3 regions of the Micromonospora sp. NPDC049366 genome follow, and region 1 is predicted to be linked to each of the others. Evidence: predicted binding sites of a transcription regulator. Region 1 holds the regulator's gene; each other region holds the start of a gene.
What was found. Region 1 encodes HrcA, which represses chaperone genes, less so after heat shock. Its sites were predicted from a motif close to GGTTNGCACNCTCNNNNNGAGNGTGCNAACC; they were not measured.
Positions count from the first base shown of each region.

Region 2: the regulator HrcA is predicted to act here: its motif matches at 4,659-4,689, upstream of groL (chaperonin GroEL).
Region 3: the regulator HrcA is predicted to act here: its motif matches at 4,765-4,795, upstream of groES (co-chaperone GroES).

Region 1 covers NZ_JBITMV010000016.1:150,863-157,234, forward strand. Annotated here, with positions in the region: gene ACIBTV_RS22895 (serine hydrolase domain-containing protein) at 1-420, opposite strand, end outside; gene ACIBTV_RS22900 (histidine triad nucleotide-binding protein) at 417-776, opposite strand; gene ACIBTV_RS22905 (SDR family NAD(P)-dependent oxidoreductase) at 844-1,605, shown strand; gene ACIBTV_RS22910 (16S rRNA (uracil(1498)-N(3))-methyltransferase) at 1,794-2,528, opposite strand; gene dnaJ (molecular chaperone DnaJ) at 2,642-3,787, opposite strand; gene hrcA (heat-inducible transcriptional repressor HrcA) at 3,846-4,868, opposite strand; gene ACIBTV_RS22925 (DUF4870 domain-containing protein) at 5,102-5,737, shown strand; gene hemW (radical SAM family heme chaperone HemW) at 5,795-6,372, opposite strand, start outside.
Region 2 covers NZ_JBITMV010000001.1:298,740-305,111, reverse strand. Annotated here, with positions in the region: gene ACIBTV_RS01400 (S8 family serine peptidase) at 1-1,352, shown strand, start outside; gene ACIBTV_RS01395 (GNAT family N-acetyltransferase) at 1,505-2,437, shown strand; gene ACIBTV_RS01390 (hypothetical protein) at 2,528-2,779, shown strand; gene groL (chaperonin GroEL) at 2,843-4,465, opposite strand; gene ACIBTV_RS01380 (hypothetical protein) at 4,737-5,900, opposite strand; gene ACIBTV_RS01375 (cold-shock protein) at 6,162-6,365, opposite strand.
Region 3 covers NZ_JBITMV010000001.1:625,571-631,942, reverse strand. Annotated here, with positions in the region: gene ACIBTV_RS03040 (WhiB family transcriptional regulator) at 172-555, shown strand; gene ACIBTV_RS03035 (molybdopterin-dependent oxidoreductase) at 632-2,251, opposite strand; gene groL (chaperonin GroEL) at 2,598-4,244, opposite strand; gene groES (co-chaperone GroES) at 4,315-4,629, opposite strand; gene ACIBTV_RS03020 (methyltransferase domain-containing protein) at 4,926-6,137, shown strand; gene ybaK (Cys-tRNA(Pro) deacylase) at 6,148-6,372, shown strand, end outside.

The DNA.
Region 1 (6,372 bases):
CGGCAGCACCCGCTCGGCCCGGGCCAGCTCCGCCAGCAACTGCTCCGCGTCCGGGGCGCGCAGGGTGTCCCACACGTCGCCGTACGGCTCCCGCTGCAGCCCGGAGGTGTGCGAGAGCAGCCGGCGCACGGTCAGCTCGCCGTGCGCCGGCACGTCCAGGTGCCGGCCGATCGGGTCGTCCAGGTCGAGCAGGCCGTCGTCGCGGCACTGCATCGTCAGCACCGCGGTGAAGGTCTTCGTGACCGAGCCGATCCGGAACCGGGTCTGCGGGTCGAGGGCCGTCTCGTTCCCGGTCCAGCCCACCGTGCAGGTCCACAGCGGCCGGTCGGCCCGGTGAAGCGCCGCCGACACGGCCGGGACCCGGGCCTTCGCCTGGACCTGGCGCACCATCCGCGCCAGCCGGTCCGCCGCCGACGTCACGCGAGATCCCGGGCCAGCATCGGGCCGAGCGGCGCGCCGCCCAGCAGGTGCGCGTGCGCGTGGAAGACCTCCTGGCCGCCGTACGCCCCGGTGTTGAACATCAGCCGGAAACCGTCGCCGAGCAGGCCCTCGTCCTCGGCCACCGCGGCGGCCGTGGCCAGCACCTCGCCGGCCAGCGCCGGGTCGCCCTGCGCGAGCGTGGCGACGTCCGCGTAGTGCTCCTTCGGAATGATCAGCACGTGTACGGGTGCCTTCGGTGCGATGTCGCGGAACGCGAGCGTGGTCGGGGTCTCCCGGACGACGGTGGCCGGGATCTCCCCGGCGACGATGCGGCAGAAGAGGCAGTCGGTTCCCATCGGGGCAGCCTAAGCGCTGCCCCGGGGGCCGGTGAGCGAAGCCGGGCCGCTCGGGCATGATGGCCGCGTGACTTCACGGGCGGTGCTGGTGACGGGGGGCTCGCGCGGTATCGGGCGGGCGGTGGTGCGGGCCTTCGCGGCCGGCGGTGACCGGGTGGCGATCCACCACCGGGACTCGGCGGAGCTGGCCGAGAAGCTCCGCGCGGAGCTGCCCGGCGACGGGCACGTGGTGGTCCGGGCCGACCTCGCCGACCCGGACGCGGTCCGCGCGATGGTGGACGAGGCCGCGCAGCGGCTGGGCGGCCTCGACGTGCTGGTGAACAACGCCGGCGTCTTCGGGCCGGCCGACCCGCCGCACCCCGTCTTCGACAGCTCCTACGAGCAGTGGCGGCAGCGCTGGCGGGAGGTGCTGGACACCAACCTGTTCGGCGCGGCCAACGCCACCTGGTGCGCCGCCCAGCACATGCGCGAGCGGGGCGGCCGGATCGTCAACGTCTCCTCCCGGGGCGCCTTCCGGGGTGAGCCGGCCAACCCGGCGTACGGGGCGAGCAAGGCGGGGCTCAACGCCCTGGGGCAGTCGCTGGCCGTGGCGCTGGCCCCGTACGGCATCGCGGTCGCCACCGTGGCACCCGGCTTCGTCGAGACCGACATGACCAACGAGCACCTGAAGGCCGAGCGCGGTGCGGCCGTCCGCGCGCAGAGCCCGTTCAACCGGGTCGCGCGGCCGGAGGAGATCGCCGCCGCGGTGCACTGGCTCGCCTCCCCCGAGGCGGAGTGGGCCTCCGGCACCATCGTCGACCTGAACGGCGCCTCCTACCTGCGCAGCTGACCCCGCTCCCGCTCCCGCTCCCGCTCCCGCTCCCGCTCCCGCTCCCGCTCCCGACGATCATGCACTTGTGGTGCCCAGTATCAACCGCCTCGCCGCTTTTGTGCGGCACCACAACTGCATGATCGACGCCGGGCAGGGCGCGGGGCGCGGGCGCGGGGCGCGGGCGCGGGGCAGGGCAGCGGGCGCGGTTACCAGCGGGAGAGGCGGGTGGCGAGCACGCTCAGGGCGGCCACGCCCGCCGTGGAGGTGCGCAGCACCGACGGACCGAGGCGCACCGGGCGGGCGCCGGCCTCGGCGAAGGCGTCCAGCTCGGCCGGGGCGATGCCGCCCTCCGGCCCGACCACCAGCACGATCTCCCCCAGGTCGGGCAGGTCGGCGGTGGTGAGCCGTTCGTCGGCCTCCTCGTGGAGCACGAACGCGGCAGCGGCACCGGCGATCCGACGCGCCACCCGGGTGGTCGACTCGTCGGGGGCGCCGGCCACCACCGGCAGCCACGGACGGCGAGCCTGTTTCGCCGCCTCCCGCGCGGTCGCCACCCACTTGTCCCGGGCCCGTACGCCCCGGTCGCCGCGCCACTGCGCCACCGACCGGGATGCCGCCCAGGGGACGATCTCGTCGACGCCGACCTCGGTCATGGCCTGCACGGCCAGCTCGCCCCGGTCGCCCTTGGCGATGCCCTGCACCACCACGAGCCGCGGTACGGGCGCGTCCGCGTACGCCCGGGAGGTGACGTCGAGATCCAGACTTCCCCGGCCGACGGCGGTGACCACGGCGGTGGCGGTGCCGCCGTGGCCGTCGGCGAGCACCAGCTCCTCCCCGACCCGCAGCCGCTGCACGGTGGCCGCGTGGTGCCCCTCAGGGCCACCGAGGGTCAGGGAATCGGCGGTGGGCAGCGACTCGACGAGGAACAGTGGCGCGGACACGACGGTCAGGCTAGCCGCCCCGACGGACGCCGGGGCGGCTAGGCCACATCAAGACCCGACCACGTCAGGGCGAGGCCAGGATCAAGGCACGGCCAGGATGGAGGCCGGCCGGATCAGGCGTGACCGTTGAAGGCGTCGCGCATGCGGGAGAAGAAGCCGCCCTGCTTGCTCAGCTCGGCGACCTCCTCGCCCCGCGTCTTGGCGAACTCCCGCAGCATCCGCTCCTGGTCGGCGTCGAGCTTGGTGGGGGTGCGCACGTCGAGGTGGACGTAGAGGTCACCCCGGCCGGTGCCGCGCAGGTGCGGCACACCGCGGGCGCGCAGCCGCAGCGTGCTGGCCGGCTGCGTGCCGGGCTTCACGTCGACGGTCTCCTCGCTGTCCAGCGTCTTGATCGTCAGCCGGGTGCCGAGCGCCGCCGCGGTCATCGGCACGGTCACCCGGCAGTGCAGGTCGTCGCCCTTGCGCGAGTAGACGTCGTGTGGCCGCTCGTGGATCTCGACGTAGAGGTCGCCGGCGGTGCCACCGCCCGGGCCGACCTCGCCCTGCTGGGCCAGTCGGATCCGCATGCCGTCCTCGACGCCCGCCGGGATCTTCACGGTCAGCGAGCGGCGGGTACGCACCCGGCCGTCGCCGGCGCACGTCGGGCAGGGGTGCGGGATGGTGGTGCCGTAGCCCTGGCAGACGGTGCACGGCCGGGCGGAGACCACCTGGCCGAGGAAGGTGCGCTGCACCGACTGCACCTCACCGCGACCGCCGCACGCCTCGCAGGTGGCGAGGTGGGTGCCCGCCGCCGTGCCGGCGCCGGAGCAGGTGGTGCAGAGGACGGCCGTGTCGACGGTGATCGGCGCCTCGACGCCGAACGCCGTCTCGTGCAGGTCCAGTTCGAGGCGCAGGATCGCGTCGGCCCCCGGACGGGTACGCGGACGCGGGCCGCGCGAGCCGCCCGCCGCGCCCCCGAAGAAGGCGTCCATGATGTCCTGGAACCCGACGAACGGGCCGGCGCCGCCGGGGCCACCCGGGCCGCCGGCGCCCCCGCCACCCGGGGCGAGCGGGTCGCCACCCAGGTCGACGATCTGCCGTTTCCGGTCGTCCGAGAGGACCTCGTACGCGGCGTTGATGTCCTTGAACTTCTCCTGGGCCTCCGGATCCGGATTGACGTCCGGGTGGAACTGGCGCGCCAGCTTGCGGTAGGCGCGCTTGATCTCGTCGTCGGAGGCTCCCCGGCTCACACCGAGAATGCCGTAGTAGTCCCTGGCCACTGCGTTCCGTGTCCTCATGTTCGTCTCGCGTTGCGCCGGTCGTCGGCCTTGGCTGCGGTCAGTTCTGGGCCAGCAGGTCGCCCACGTAGCGTGCCACGGCCCGCACCGTGGCGATGGTGCCGGGGTAGTCCATCCGGGTCGGCCCCAGCACCCCCAGGCCACCGACGATGGTGGCGCCCGGCCCGTAGCCGGTGCTCACCACCGAGGCGGCGCGGAGGTTGTCGATCTCGTTCTCGTCGCCGATCAGCACCCGGGTGGTGCTGGGCTCGGTCTCGCCGATGAGCTTGAGCAGCACGACCTCCTCCTCGAGCGCTTCGAGGATCGGCCGCAGCGAGCCCTGGAAATCCAGCAGGCCACCCCGGGTCAGGTTGGCCGTGCCGGCGAGCGCGATCCGCTCCTCGTGGCGCTCGACCAGCGTCTCCAGCAGGACCGTGGCGAGGGTCGCCATGGCCGGACGCTGGTCGGGGCGGGCCTCGTCGACCAGCGCCTGCACCAGCGGCGGCGTGTCGGAGAACCGGCTGCCGACCAGCTTCTCGTTGACCAGCCGGCGCAGGTCGGTGACGTCGTCGGCGAGGATCGGCGCCGGCATCTCGACGAGCCGCTGCTCGACCCGCCCGGTGTCGGCGATCATGACCAGCATCAGCCGGGTGGTCGAGATGGGCACCAGCTCCAGGTGGCGGACCGTCGAGCGGGCCAGGCTGGGATATTGCACGACGGCGACCTGCCGGGTCAGCTGGGCCAGCAGGCGGACCGTGCGGTGCACCACGTCGTCCAGGTCGACGGCGCCGACCAGGAAGCGCTCGATCGCCCGGCGCTCGGCCGGGCTCAGCGGCTTGACGCGGGAGAGCCGGTCGACGAAGAGGCGGTAGCCGCGGTCGGTGGGCACCCGGCCGGCACTGGTGTGCGGCTGCCGGATGTAGCCCTCCTCCTCGAGCACCGCCATGTCGTTGCGGACCGTCGCCGGCGAGACACCCAGTTGGTGGCGCTCGACCAGCGCGCGGCTGCCGACCGGTTCCTGTGTCGCGACGTAGTCCTCGACGATCGCGCGGAGCACGGCGAGCTTCCGGTCGTCGAGACCCATCCTCCCCACCTCCTACGCGCATCGGCCGCCGCTGTGGGCGGCGGCGGACGACATCCTGGCACTCGTCTGTTGCGAGTGCCAGTCTACGTCGGCGAGCCCGCCGACGCGATGATCAACGACGGACCGCCGGTGCGGCCCCGCCCACGTCACCGCGGGACGCGGGCCGAACGGACCGGCGAGCCGGGCGATGTCGCTCTGGTGCGGCGTTGCCGACGGCCCCTACCGTGACATTCATGACTGAACCACCTCGCCCTCCCGGCGCCGCAGGGCCCGGCGACAACCAGCCGTATCCGCCGTCGGCCGCCCCCGGCCCGTCCGCCGGGGACGAACCCCCCACCGCACCACTGTCCGGGGCACCCGGCCCGGGCGGCTATCCCCCACCCGGTGGCTATCCGCCGCCCGCTGGTGACCAACCGTCGTCGGGCGGCTACCCACCCCCCGGTGGCGGCTACCCCCCGCCGGGCGGTGGCTACCCGACCGGTGGCTACGGCGGCGGTTACGGCGGCGCCCCCGGGGGCCCGTTCGGCGGCAACGAGGACAAGACCTGGGCGCTCGTCGCCCACTTCGGCGGTGCCGCCGGCATGTTCCTCAGCGCCGGGGTCCTCGGCTGGATCGCCCCGCTGGTCGCCCTGCTGGCCCGCGGCAACCAGTCACCGACCGTCCGGGCGCACGCCGTGTCGGCGCTCAACTTCCAACTGGTCTGGTCGATCGTGGGGCTGGTCGGCTGGGTGCTCTCCTGCATCCTGATCGGCTTCCTCGGTGTCGGCGCGGCGGTCATCCTCGGCACGCTCTTCGGCATCCTCGCCGGGATCAAGGCCAACGAGGGGCAGCTCTACCGCTACCCGATGTCCGTCAACCTCGTGAAGTGACCCCGGCCGGCCGCTCCCCCGGCCGGTCGGGCACCGCGCCTGCCCTGACCGACGCGGTCAGGGCAGCAGGTCACGCACGACGGCGTCGGCGAGCAGCCGCCCGCGCAGGGTGAGCACGGCGCGACCGGCGGCGTACTCGGCCGGGGCGAGCAGCCCGTCGGCCAGCGCCCGCTCGGCCCCGGCCCGCCCGGCGTCGTCGAGCACGTCCAGCGGCAGCCCCGAGGCGAGCCGCAGCCGCAGCATGACGTCCTCCATGTGCGCCTCGTCCCGGCTCAGCACCTCCCGGGCCAGGCCGGGTGACGCCCCGGCCGCCAGCCGCTGGGCGTACGCGGTCGGGTGCTTGACGTTCCACCAGCGCACCCCGCCGACGTGGCTGTGCGCCCCGGGCCCGAGGCCCCACCAGTCGGCTCCGCTCCAGTAGAGCAGGTTGTGCCGGCACCGGGCGGCGGGCGTACGGGCCCAGTTGGAGACCTCGTACCAGGAGAAGCCGGCCGCGTCGAGCGCGGCCTCCGCCGCCAGGTAGCGGTCCGCCGCCACGTCGTCGCTGGGGTACGCCAGCTCACCGCGCCGCATCCGGGCGGCGAGCCGGGTGCCGTCCTCGACGATCAGGGCGTACGCGCTGACGTGGTCGACGC
Region 2 (6,372 bases), on a different contig from region 1:
TCGTCGCGCTCGCCGGGGTCGACCTCGGGCCCGGGCAGCCGGGGCTGCACGGCGAGCGACTCTTCGTCGTGCTGCGCGAACAGGCCGACCTGACCCGGCTGCCGGCCGCCGCGCCGGGGCGGGTCGGCCGGAACGCCCGCACGGCCGAGGTCTACCGCCGGCTCGTCGCGACCGCCGACCGAAGCCAGGCCGACCTGCGCCGGGACCTGACCCGGCTGCGCCTGAACCCGACGCCCTACTACTTGGTCAACGCGATCGAGGTGGACGGCGGACCGGCGGTGCGTGCCTGGCTGGCCCGTCGACCCGAGGTCGACCGCGTGCTGGTCAGCCAACGCCTGCGTCCGCTCCCCGCGCCGGCCGGCATCACCCGGGGCACCGACCCCGCACCGACCGGGCCGGAGTGGAACATCCGACGGATCGGCGCCGACCGGGTCTGGACCGAGCTCGGGGTGACCGGGACGGGCGTCGTGGTCGGCAGCTCGGACTCCGGCGTCGACGGTCGGCATCGGGCCCTCGCCGGTGGTTTCCGCGGTGGCGACGACTCCTGGTACGACCCGTGGGACGGCACCCGCACACCCACCGACGAGGGCGGGCACGGCACCCACACGGCGGGCAGCGCGGTCGGGAGCGGCGGCATCGGGGTGGCTCCGGGCGCCCAGTGGGTGGGCTGCGTCAACCTGGACCGCAACCTTGGCAGCCCGGGGCACTACCTCGACTGTCTCCAGTTCATGCTGGCACCGTTCCCAACCGGTGGTGACCCGTTCACCGACGGGCGGCCGGCGCGCGCACCGGACGTCCTCACCAACTCCTGGGGCTGCCCGGGGATCGAGGGCTGCGACGCGCAAGCACTGCGGCCGGCCACCGCCGCGCTCGACGCGGCCGGGATCTTCGTGGTCGCCGCGGCCGGCAACACCGGCCCCTGGTGCGCCTCGATCGACGACCCGCCCGCGGCCTACCCGGACGTGCTGACCGTCGGCGCGGTCGACGACCAGGGCCGGGTGGCCGACTTCTCCTCACGGGGCCCGGTGGCCGGGGGCGCCAAGCCGGACGTGCTGGCGCCGGGCGTCGGGGTCCGCTCCGCCATGCCCGGCGGCGGGTACGCCACCCTCGACGGCACCTCCATGGCGACGCCGCAGGTCGCCGGCGTGGTGGCGCTCATGTGGTCGGCCAACCCGGCGCTCATCGGCGACCTGCCCCGGACCCGGCAACTGCTGCGGGAGACGGCGACCCCGGCCGAGCCCACCTACCGCTCCCGGAACCCGGCCGACACGTGCGGCGGGGACGCCAACATCACCGGCGCCGGCCTGATCGACGCCTACGCGGCCGTACGCGCGGCCCGGGCGGCCGGCTGAGCGGCCGGGGCGCTCTACCCGAACGGGGACGCCCGCGTCCGGCCTGGTCGATGCCCCGCGCGGTCGGGAGACGCTGCCGCCTCCGACCTATCCGGAGGGCGCGGGCGGCGGGTCTTACGCGGTCCGGTGCCGGTGATCTAAGGTCGGCGACCATGGACGCGGAGATCACCGTCGACGACCTCACCGCCGATCTGGCACCCGCCGTGGCCCGGCTCTGCGCCGAGGCGCTCGACCTGCCCGAGGACGCCGCCGAGGCGGCGGTCGTCGTGGACACCCTCTGGGCCCGGGCCGCCGTCGCGCGACCCGTGGTCGCGCTGGGCGCGTACCGGGAGGGCGAACTGGTGGGGGCGCTGATCGGGTCGATGTCGGCGGCCGAGCCCGGTCTCGGGCACGTCGACCTGGTCGCGGTGGCGCCGGTGCACCGCCGTCGGGGCGTCGGGCGGGCGCTGATCCGCGCGGCCGAGCGCCGGCTCGGCGACCGGGGCGCGACCGAGGTGTTGTTGGCGGGCAACCCGCCGTACTACGCGTGGCCGGGCATCGACGTCCGGTACACCCCGGCGGTCTGCGCCGCCCTGGCGCTCGGCTACCGGCAGGACCGGACCGCCTGGAACATGACCGCCGACCTGTCGTACGACGGTTCGCCGGCGCTGCGGTCGACGGAGGCCGCGGAGCAGCGGTTGGCCGGCCAGGGCGTGACCGTACGCCGGGCGGAGCCGGCCGACGTGCCCGCGTTGACGGAGTTCGCCCGGAGCACGTTCGGCGGCAGCTGGGACGCGGAGCTGACGGAGTCGGTCGGCCGGCCCGGAGCCGGCTGTCACCTGGCGGAGCGGGACGGGGCGGTGCTGGGCTTCGCCGCGTACGGGTCGTCGCGGCCCAGCTGGTTCGGGCCGATGGGCACCGCCCCGGCGGCCGAGGGCTCGGGGATCGGCGGTGTCCTGCTGCGCCGCTGCCTTCGTGACCAGCACGACGCCGGTCTCCCGTCGGCGCAGATCGGCTGGGTGGGGCCGGTGCCGTTCTATTCGGGCAGCGCGGGCGCTCACATCGAGCGGGTGTTCTTCCTCTACCGGCGGACGCTGGATCGGTAGCTAACGGGCAAAGGGTGCATAGATCCCGATAACGCCGTTCGGCCGTACCGGCCATTGACGCCCCCTACCGTTTCGGTAGAGGAGGCAGCCATGACCACCACGGACGACGAACACGCCGAGGACGTCGGGCCCGTCGCCTGGACGCCGCCGACCGGCGATCTGCCCGGCCACCTGCCCATCGACCGGCTGGACTACGGCGACGCCGAGCAACTGGCGGAGATGACCGACACCGGCGACCACGCGGCCGAGGAGCCCGTCGAGATGGTGGACGCGCCGATCCAGCTCCCCGCCCCGTACGACCGGGTGCATAAACGGCGCAACCAGCGTCCGCTGCCGACCTGACCGGTGACGACGAACGGGGCGGGCCGCATCAGCGGCCCGCCCCGTTCCCGGTCGGAACTGGACTCAGAAGTCCATGTCCCCGCCACCCGGGCCAGCCGGGGCGGCCGGGGTCTTCTCCGGCTTGTCCGCGACGACGGCCTCGGTGGTGAGGAACAGCGCCGCGATCGACGACGCGTTCTGCAGCGCCGAGCGGGTCACCTTGGCCGGGTCGATGATGCCCGCGGCCAGCAGGTCGACGTACTCGCCGTTGGCGGCGTTGAGGCCGTGGCCGGCCTCCAGGTTGCGAACCTTCTCCACCACGACGCCGCCCTCAAGGCCGGCGTTGACGGCGATCTGCCGCAGCGGGGCGTCCAGCGCGATCTTGACGATCTGCGCGCCGGTCGCCTCGTCGCCGACCAGGTCCAGCTTGTCGAAGGCGGTCTTGCCGGCCTGCACCAGCGCGACGCCACCACCCGGGACGATGCCCTCCTCGACGGCGGCCTTCGCGTTGCGGACGGCGTCCTCGATGCGGTGCTTGCGCTCCTTCAGCTCGACCTCGGTGGCCGCGCCGACCTTGATCACCGCAACACCGCCGGCCAGCTTGGCCAGCCGCTCCTGCAGCTTCTCCCGGTCGTAGTCGGAGTCGCTCTTCTCGATCTCGGCCCGGATCTGGTTGACCCGGCCCTGGATCTGCTCGGCGTCACCGGCGCCGTCGACGATGGTGGTCTCGTCCTTGGTCACCACGACCTTGCGGGCGTGGCCCAGCATGTCGAGACCGGCGGCGTCGAGCTTGAGGCCGACCTCCTCGCTGATGACCTGACCACCGGTGAGGATGGCGATGTCGGTGAGCATGGCCTTGCGGCGGTCACCGAAGCCCGGCGCCTTGACGGCGACCGACTTGAAGGTGCCCCGGACCTTGTTGACCACCAGGGTGGCCAGGGCCTCGCCCTCCAGGTCCTCGGCGATGATCAGCAGCGGCTTGCCCGACTGCATGACCTTCTCGAGGATCGGGAGCAGGTCCTTCACCGACGAGATCTTGCTGTTGACGATCAGGATGTACGGGTCGTCGAAGACGGCCTCCATACGCTCCGGGTCGGTCATGAAGTACGCGGAGATGTAGCCCTTGTCGAAGCGCATGCCCTCGGTGAGCTCGAGCTCCAGGCCGAAGGTGTTGCTCTCCTCGACGGTGATGACGCCTTCCTTGCCGACCTTGTCCATCGCCTCGGCGATGATCTCGCCGACGCTGGTGTCACCAGCCGAGATGGAGGCGGTGGAGGCGATCTGCTCCTTGGTCTCCACGTCCTTGGCGAGCTTCAGCAGCTCCTCCGAGACGCTGGCCACGGCCGCCTCGATGCCCCGCTTCAGGGCCATCGGGTTGGCGCCGGCGGCCACGTTGCGCAGACCCTCACGGACCAGGGCCTGGGCCAGGACGGTCGCCGTCGTCGTGCCGTCACCGGCCACGTCGTCGGTCTTCTTGGCGACCTCCTTGACCAGCTCGGCGCCGATCTTCTCGTAGGGGTCCTCGAGCTCGATCTCCTTGGCGATGCTCACACCATCGTTGGTGATGGTGGGGGCACCCCACTTCTTCTCGAGCACGACGTTGCGGCCCTTGGGGCCGAGGGTCACCTTGACGGCGTCAGCGAGCTGGTTCATGCCCCGCTCGAGGCCGCGGCGCGCCTCTTCGTCGAACGCGATCATCTTGGCCATACGGCGTTGTCCTCCTGGACACTCACGGGCCACCCGAGTGTGTGTCCCGGATGGGCCGCCTGGTGTACGCACCTTGGGACGTCGCCACCTGGCGACGACGACGTCCTTCGGCCGGGCCGGATAGCCCGCGACGACCGGCCATGTGTCGCCCCGGCGTCTCCATGCCGGCGCAACCTGGCCCCACCGTCCCGACCATTGGCACTCACGGTATGCGAGTGCCAATGACTTGTTTAGCACTCTCCCATGCCGAGTGCAAGCACGACCGCCCCGCTCAGCCGAGTTCCGCGGCCAGGCGGGCGCTGTTCACCGGCGCCTCCTGCCCCCGTTGCTCGGCGTACGTCACGACCAGCCCCACGAGCTGCGCAAGATGGGCGGGCAGGGTCAGCACGGCGGTGACCGCGATCACGGCCACCACGCCCGCCGCCGACCCGGCGCTGCCGAACGGATCCGTGCCGAACAGGGCCGTGCCGACGCCCTCCAGCATCGAGACGACGAAGCCGAACACGATCACCGCACCGAACACCAGCGCCACCCGGCCCAGGAGCATCCCCAGCCGGTCGTGGAACATCCGGAACGACCGGCCGATGGGGTTGTCCCGCTCGTACAGGTAGACCGGCCCGGCCATGCTGAGCGCGAACGCGAGGTAGACGCCGGGGAGAACGCAGAAGCAGAAGCCGAGGCCGACGAGGACGGCGATCAGCAGGGTCCAGCCCCAGAGGCCGAGGGCCCGGCGCAGGCCGTACCGCAGCGCGGCGCCCAGAGCGACGGGCTCCCCGGCGGCCTGGCGGGTGACCACCCAGGTGCCGGCCGCCCAGCCGAGGCCCTGCACGAACCCGAGCACGAGACTCCCGCCGATCAACACCAGGAGCATCGTGCCGAGATCGCTGACGAAGTTGTCGGGCAGCGCCGCCGGGTCACCGCCGGTCGAGGCCTCCCACTCGGCGCTCGGGTCGATCCCGTAGGAGAGCACCGACAGCGCCGCCGCGGGCAGCACCTGGGTGAGCAGGAGAATGGGCAGCAGGATCCGCCAGCCGCGCCGGACCGCGCCCAGGCAGCGGTCGAACCACCCGGCCAGCCCGAGGCCGGGTGCGGTGACCAGCGGGTCGGAGGGGTCGAGGCCCGGCGAGTGCCAGCCCGGCGCCGACATACCCGGATACCAGTGCTGGCCGCCGTAGGGGACGCCCGGCGGGAAACCTGCACCCGGCGGATAGGCGGCGCCCGGCGGATAGCCGGCGCCAGCCGGGTAACCGGCCGTCGGCACACCGGGCGGTGGACCCCAGCCCTGCGGGACGGTCGGATCCCAGCCCGGCTGGCCCTGCGGCGCGGCCGGGCCCCAGCCCGGCTGGCCCTGCGGCGCGGCCGGGCCCCAGCCCGGCTGGCCCTGCGGCGCGGCCGGGCCCCAGCCCGGCTGCGGGCCGGCCTGCCCCTGCGACACGGTCGGATCTTCGCCCGGTTGGTCGCCGTGCGGCGCCGTGGGGCCCCACGGAGGCGGGGCACCGGACGGATCGGACGGGCCCGGGGGCGGGGCAGCCGGGGGTGGCTGGTCGGACATGAACCCTCCTCAGCGACAGCTGGGTACGGCTCACGATCTTCCCGGCTGACCGCCCTGCGGCGCAGCCCCCGTCCGGCCGGTCTGACGGCGACCGGCACTGACACCGGTCGGACCCGCCCAGGGTCGCCCGGCCGACGGGGCCGGTCAGCCGATGACGCGCACGCGCTCGGCCTGGGGGCCCTTCTGGCCCTGGGCGATCTCGAACTCGACCCGCTGGCCGTCGTCCAACGCCTTGTAGCCGTCCATCTCGATCGCGGAGAAGTGGACGAAGACATCCTGCCCGCCGTCGACGGCGATGAAGCCGTAGCCCTTTTCGGCGTTGAACCACTTCACGGTGCCCTGTGCCACGGTGCAC
Region 3 (6,372 bases), on a different contig from region 1:
CGACAGATGGGGCATATGCCGCACCTTGTCCGAGGTTCTCGATCACGAGACGTGTGAGTCGTGGGAAGTACGGGTACCGGTGGGCCAGCCGGTGACGGTGCGCCTGCGCGGCCCGCCGCCCGAACACCGGCCCTGAGTATCTCGCGGTGCCGCACGGGAGGAGGGGTGCTGATGTCGAACGTACGTAGACTGCCCGGACCCATCGTCGATCTCTGGGACTGGCAGCGGCTCGGCGCTTGCCGGGGCCGGGACAGCGCCCAGTTCTTCCACCCCGACGGCGAGCGGGGCTCGTCCCGACTGCGCCGTGAATCCGGCGCCAAGGCCGTCTGCCGTGCCTGCCCGGTGCGCGCCGAGTGCGCCGCGCACGCGCTCTCGGTTCGCGAGCCGTACGGCGTCTGGGGCGGTTTCAGCGAGTCCGAGCGGCTGCGCCTGCTGGCCCTCGGCTGGGAGGACCTGGCCGACCGCCGGCAGAGCCGCGTCGACGTCGGCCGCCTGGAGGCCCGCCTGGGCCGCCCACACAAGTCGACCGTCCCCACCCAACGCAACGTGGCCTGACCCCCCCACCCACCCCGGCCCTCCCGCCCCCTCGCCCTCGGCCCGGTGAAAGCCCCGGGGGGAGGGGGCCGGGGGGTCAGGTGACGTTCAGGGGGACGGTGTGCCAGCCGGTGGCGCCGTCGGGGGCGACGTCCTGCTCGCGGGAGGTCTGGGTCTCGCCGGTGTTGTCGGTGGCACGGACCTGGAGGCGGTGCTCCCCCGGCGTCGCGTCCCAGGCCCACGACCACTGGACCCAGGTGTCCACCGAGACGGTCGGCGCCAGCTCCGCCTCCTGCCACGGCCCGTCGTCGACGCGTACCTCCACCCGTTGGACGCCCCGGTGCTGCGCCCAGGCCACTCCGGCCACCATCACCCGGCCCGCGGTCAGCCGGTTGCGCCTGCGGGGCGTGTCGATCCGCGCCTGGGTCTTGATCGGCCCCTGCGCCGACCACCCCCTCGGCACCCAGTAGGCGTCGAAGTCCGCGAAGCTCGTCAGCTCCAACTCGGTCACCCACTTGCAGGCCGACACGTACCCGTAGAGCCCCGGCACCACCATCCGCACCGGGAACCCGTGCTCGACCGGCAGCGGCTCGCCGTTCATGCCCACCGCCAGCAGCGCGTCCCGCCCGTCGCGCAGCGCCGCCGTCGGGGTGCCGCAGGTCCAGCCGTCGACCGAGCGCCCGACCACCTGGTCCGCGCCATCCTCCGGCTCGACCTCGTCCAGCAGGTCCTTGATCGGTACGCCGAGCCAGCGCGCGTTGCCGATCAGGTCCCCGCCGACCTCGTTGGACACGCAGGCCAGCGTCACGTAGCGCTCGACCATCGGCCGGGCGAGCAGGTCGGCGAAGCTCAGCGTGAGCGGCTTGCGGACCCGTCCGTGGATGCGCAGCCGCCACGTCTCCGGGTCCACCTGCGGCACCACGAGCGCCGTGTCGATGCGGTAGAAGCCGAAGTTCGGCGTCACGTACGGCGCGAGCTGGGTCAGGGACAGGTCGGCCCCGGCCGGCACCGCGGGGGCGGGCGAGACCGGTGCGGGCAGCACCACCGCCTCCCGGGCCGCCGACACCCCCCGACGGCCGGCCAGCCAGCGGCCACCGAACCCGCCCGCGGCCGCCGCACCGAGCAGCACCCCGGCGCCGGTCAGGAACCGCCGCCGGGACTCCGGGTCGGTGACCTCCAGCGGCCCCCCGCCCGCGGCACCAACCGGGGTGCCGCTCGGGGTGGCGGCCGGGGCTGGTCCGGAACCGGCCCGACCAGATCCGGTCCCGGCCTGATCCCCTCCGGTGCCGGCCTGGCCCCCTCCGGTCCCGGCCTGGCCCCCTCCGATCCCGGCCCGGTCCGGCACGGCCGGCGGACCGCTCGCGCCCTGTCGAGCTGCCCCAGAGATGGGGCGCCCCATTTCCGGGGCAGCTTGACAGGACCCGGACACCTCTTCAGCGGGGACCGCCGCCGACGTCCCCGCGCCCCCGCCGGGGGCGGCCGGTGGGGTCCACGGCCAGGGGTCGAGCTCCAGCGGGCCGGCGACGAACGCCCACAGGACCAGCGCGCCGAGCCCGGCGCCGATCAGCGTGGGCAGGGCATAGCCGGCGTCCGCGCCGGGCCGGGTCAGGGCGGCGGCCACCCCGACCGCGCCGAAGGCGGCGATGCCGGCGAGGCCGACCACCAGTCGGCGTACGGCGAGCAGGCCGATCAGCGCCGCGAAGGCCGCGAGCAGCAGCCCGGTGCCGGTCAGCAGGGCGATCTTGTCGGATCGGCCGAAGACGTCGATCGCGAACTGCTTCAGCGGCTCGGGCACGGTGTCGACGACCACACCGCCGACCGCGACCAGCGGCGCCGAGCGGGGGCCGGCCAGCACGGCGACCAGTTCCGCGGTGCCGATCGCCACCGCGGCGGCGGTGATCCCGGCCAGGGCGGCGTACCCGCGTGTCGTGGAGCTCATGCGGCCCAGTGTTTCCGATCATCCGGGCCAACCGGTAGTGACGTCAGCGTTCGGTAAGGACCCACCGACGGGTCGGGGCACACCGCCGGGTGGCGGTGTGCCCCGATCGGGCGTACGACGTGGGTCAGAAGCCCGGGCCGTGCTGGTGGCCGTGGCCGTGCGAGTGGCCGTGCCCACCGGCGGCGGCCGGCTCCGGCTCGGCCGGCTTCTCCACCACGAGGCTCTCCGTGGTGAGCAGCAGGCCGGCGATGGAGGCGGCGTTGGAGACCGCGTTGCGGGTCACCTTCACCGGGTCCAGGATGCCGGCCTTGGCCAGGTCGACGTACTCGCCGGTGGCGGCGTTGAGGCCGTTGCCCCAGTCGGCGGCGGCGACCTTCTGCACCACCACGTAGCCGTCGTGGCCGGCGTTCTGGGCGATCCAGCGCAGCGGCTCGACCAGCGCCTTGCGGACGATCGAGACACCGACCTTCTCGTCACCGGTGAAGCCGAGGTCGTCGTCGAGCGCCGGCAGGATCTGCGCCAGGGCGGCGCCACCGCCGGGCACCGTACCCTCCTCGACGGCGGCCTTGGTGGCGGCGATCGCGTCCTCGATGCGGTGCTTGCGCTCCTTCATCTCGACCTCGGTCGCGCCGCCGGCCTTGATGACGGCGATGCCGCCGGAGAGCTTCGCCAGCCGCTCGGCGAGCTTCTCCCGGTCCCACTCGGAGTCCGAGGCCTCGATCTCCTTGCGGATCTGGGCCACCCGGTCCGCGACGTCGGCGGACTGGCCGCCGCCGTCGACGATCGTGGTGTTGTCCTTGTCGACCACGACGCGGCGGGCGGTGCCCAGCACCTCCAGGCCGACCTGGTCGAGCTTGTAGCCCAGCTCCGGAGCGATCAGCTCGGCACCGGTGATGATCGCCATGTCCTGGAGCATCGCCTTGCGCCGGTCGCCGAAACCGGGGGCCTTGACCGCGCAGACCTTGAGGGTCTTGCGGATCGAGTTGACCACCAGGGTGGAGAGCGCCTGGCCCTCCACGTCCTCGGCGATGATCAGCAGCGGCTTGCTGTTCTGCAGGACCTTCTCCAGCAGCGGCAGCAGCTCCTCGATCGCGGAGATCTTCTGCGTGGTGATCAGGATGTACGCGTCCTCCAGGACGGACTCCTGCGCCTCCGCGTCGGTGACGAAGTTCGGGGAGATGAAGCCCTTGTCGAACTGGAGACCCTCGGTCACGTCCAGTTCGGTGGCGAGGGTGGAGCCCTCCTCGACGGTGATGACACCGTCGCGGCCGACCCGCTCCATCGCCTCGGCGATCAGGTCACCGATGGTGGCGTCCTGCGCGGAGACGGTCGCGACGTGCGCGATCGACTCCTTGCCGGCCACCTCGACGGCCCGGCCGAGCAGCGCCTCGGAGACCTTGTTGGCCGCCGCGTCGATGCCCCGCTTGAGACCGGTCGGGTTGGCGCCGGCGGCCACGTTGCGCAGGCCCTCGCGGACCATCGCCTGGGCCAGCACGGTCGCGGTGGTGGTCCCGTCGCCGGCGACGTCGTTGGTCTTGGTCGCCACCTCCTTGACCAGCTGCGCGCCGAGGTTCTCGTACGGGTTGGTGAGCTCGATCTCCTTGGCGATGGTCACGCCATCGTTGGTGATCGTCGGCGCACCGAATTTCTTGTCCAGGACGACGTTGCGCCCGCGCGGGCCGAGGGTGACCTTGACCGCGTCCGCGAGGGCGTTGACACCGTGCTCCAGCAGGTGCCGGGCGTCGTCCGAGAAGCTCAGGATCTTCGCCATGAATGTCCCTTCAAGCGACGGCGCCCCGGCCCGGCGAGCCGGACCGGGGCACCGAACACTGATCGGTTGCTTACTTCTCGATGACCGCGAGGACGTCACGAGCGGAGAGCACCAGGTACTCCTCGCCCGCGTACTTGACCTCGGTGCCGCCGTACTTCGAGTAGAGAACGGTGTCGCCGACCTTGACGTCGAGCGGGACACGGTTGCCGTTGTCGTCGATCCGGCCCGGGCCGACAGCGAGGACGGTGCCCTCCTGCGGCTTCTCCTTGGCGGTGTCGGGGATCACGATGCCCGACGCCGTGGTGGTCTCAGCCTCGTTCGCCTGGACCACGATCCGGTCCTCGAGCGGCTTGATCGCAACCTTGGTCGCGGTAGTCACGGGCATACCCTCCTGGGGTACTGGTTTCTGTGCTGGTCGACCAGGGCCGACCAGCGTCAATCTGCCACATGCCACCGGGCGGGGCCGTCGTCGCGGGTGCCGGTCCGCCTGGCGTTCAGCGCCCGGGCCGAGCGACCCGGAAGCTGGCACCCTCAGGGTGAGAGTGCTAATCGCAGGTTATTCCGTGGCTAGCACTCCGTCAAGGAGAGTGCCAACGCCCTCGAACCCGTGTCGCGCCCGACCTCGCCCCGCGCTGACGCACCCCGGTCCGGTCGCCCCGGCCGGGGCCGGACAATGAGCGGGTGGATCTCGACCAGCTGGCCGCACTGCGTACCCCCGAGGGGACGACCGCGCTCGACGCGGCGGCCCGGGTGGCCGGCGGCGACCCGCTGGCCGCGGCGTCGGCCCTGCGCGCGGCCGGCGTGCCGGCGGGCCTGGCGGCGGCCGCGCTGACCCAGGCCGAGCTGCGCCGCCGGGCGACCGGCAAGTTCGGGCCGGCCGCCGCCGACATGTTCTTCACCCGGCCCGGTCTGGAGCAGGCCACCCGCCGGGTGGTCGCCGACCGGCGGGCCGCGCGGCTGCGCGCCGCGGGGGTGGGCACGCTCGCCGACCTGGGTTGCGGGCTGGGCGCCGACGCGCTCGCCGCGGCACGGGCCGGCATCCGGGTGTACGCGGTCGAAGCCGACCCGCTGACCGCGGCCATAGCGACCGCCAACGTGGCGGCGGCCGGGCTGGCCGAACTGGTGACCGTGGAGTGCGGCGACGCCACCGCGTTCGACGTGAGCCGGGTCGACGCGGTGTTCTGCGATCCGGCGCGGCGGTCCTCCGGCACCGGCCGACGGATCTTCGACCCGAGCGCCTACTCGCCGCCGTGGGACTTCGTCGTCGGCCTGGCCGAGCGGGCACCCCGCACGGTGGTGAAGGTGGCCCCCGGAATCGACCACGCGCTCATCCCCGCCGGAGCCGAGGCCGAGTGGGTCGGCGTCGACGGCGACCTGGTCGAGGCGGCGCTGTGGTGCGGTCGGCTCGCCGAGGTGCCCCGTCGGGCCACCCTGCTCCGGCCGGAGCCGCCGGCCGGTGGGTCGACCTCCGTCGTCGAGCAGCTCACCGGTGGAGGCGACCGCGAGGCGACGGTCGGCCCGGTACGGCGTTTCCTGCACGACCCCGACCCGGCCGTGGTCCGCGCCCACCTGGTCGCCGAACTGGCCGACCGCCTCGACGCCACGCTGGGCGACCCGGAGATCGCCTACCTGTACGCGGACACCCCGGCGACCAGCCCGTTCACCCGCTGCCTGGAGGTGACCGACGTGCTGCCGTTCTCCCTCAAGCGACTGCGGGCGCTGCTGCGCGAGCGGGGCGTCGGCCGGGTGGAGATCCTCAAGCGCGGTTCGGCACTGACGCCGGAGCAGCTCCGGCGGGACCTGCGGCTGGCCGGTGCCGCCCCGGCGAGTCTGGTGCTCACCCGGGTCGCCGGGGCGCCGACCGTCCTGGTGTGTCAACCGGTGGCCGGCTAGGTTGTTGATCGTGGCGGGACAGGGCACACCGGCGACGGCACTGCTGGCGAAGCGGAAGATCGCTCACCGCACGCACCCGTACACCGTGGACCCGGACGCCGCCAACTACGGCGCGCTCGTCGCGGCGGCCCTCGGCGTGCCCCCGGAGCGGGTCTTCAAGTCGCTGGTCACCGAGGTCGACGGGGCGCTCACCGTCGCGGTCGTGCCGGTGACGGGTGAGCTGGACCTCAAGGCG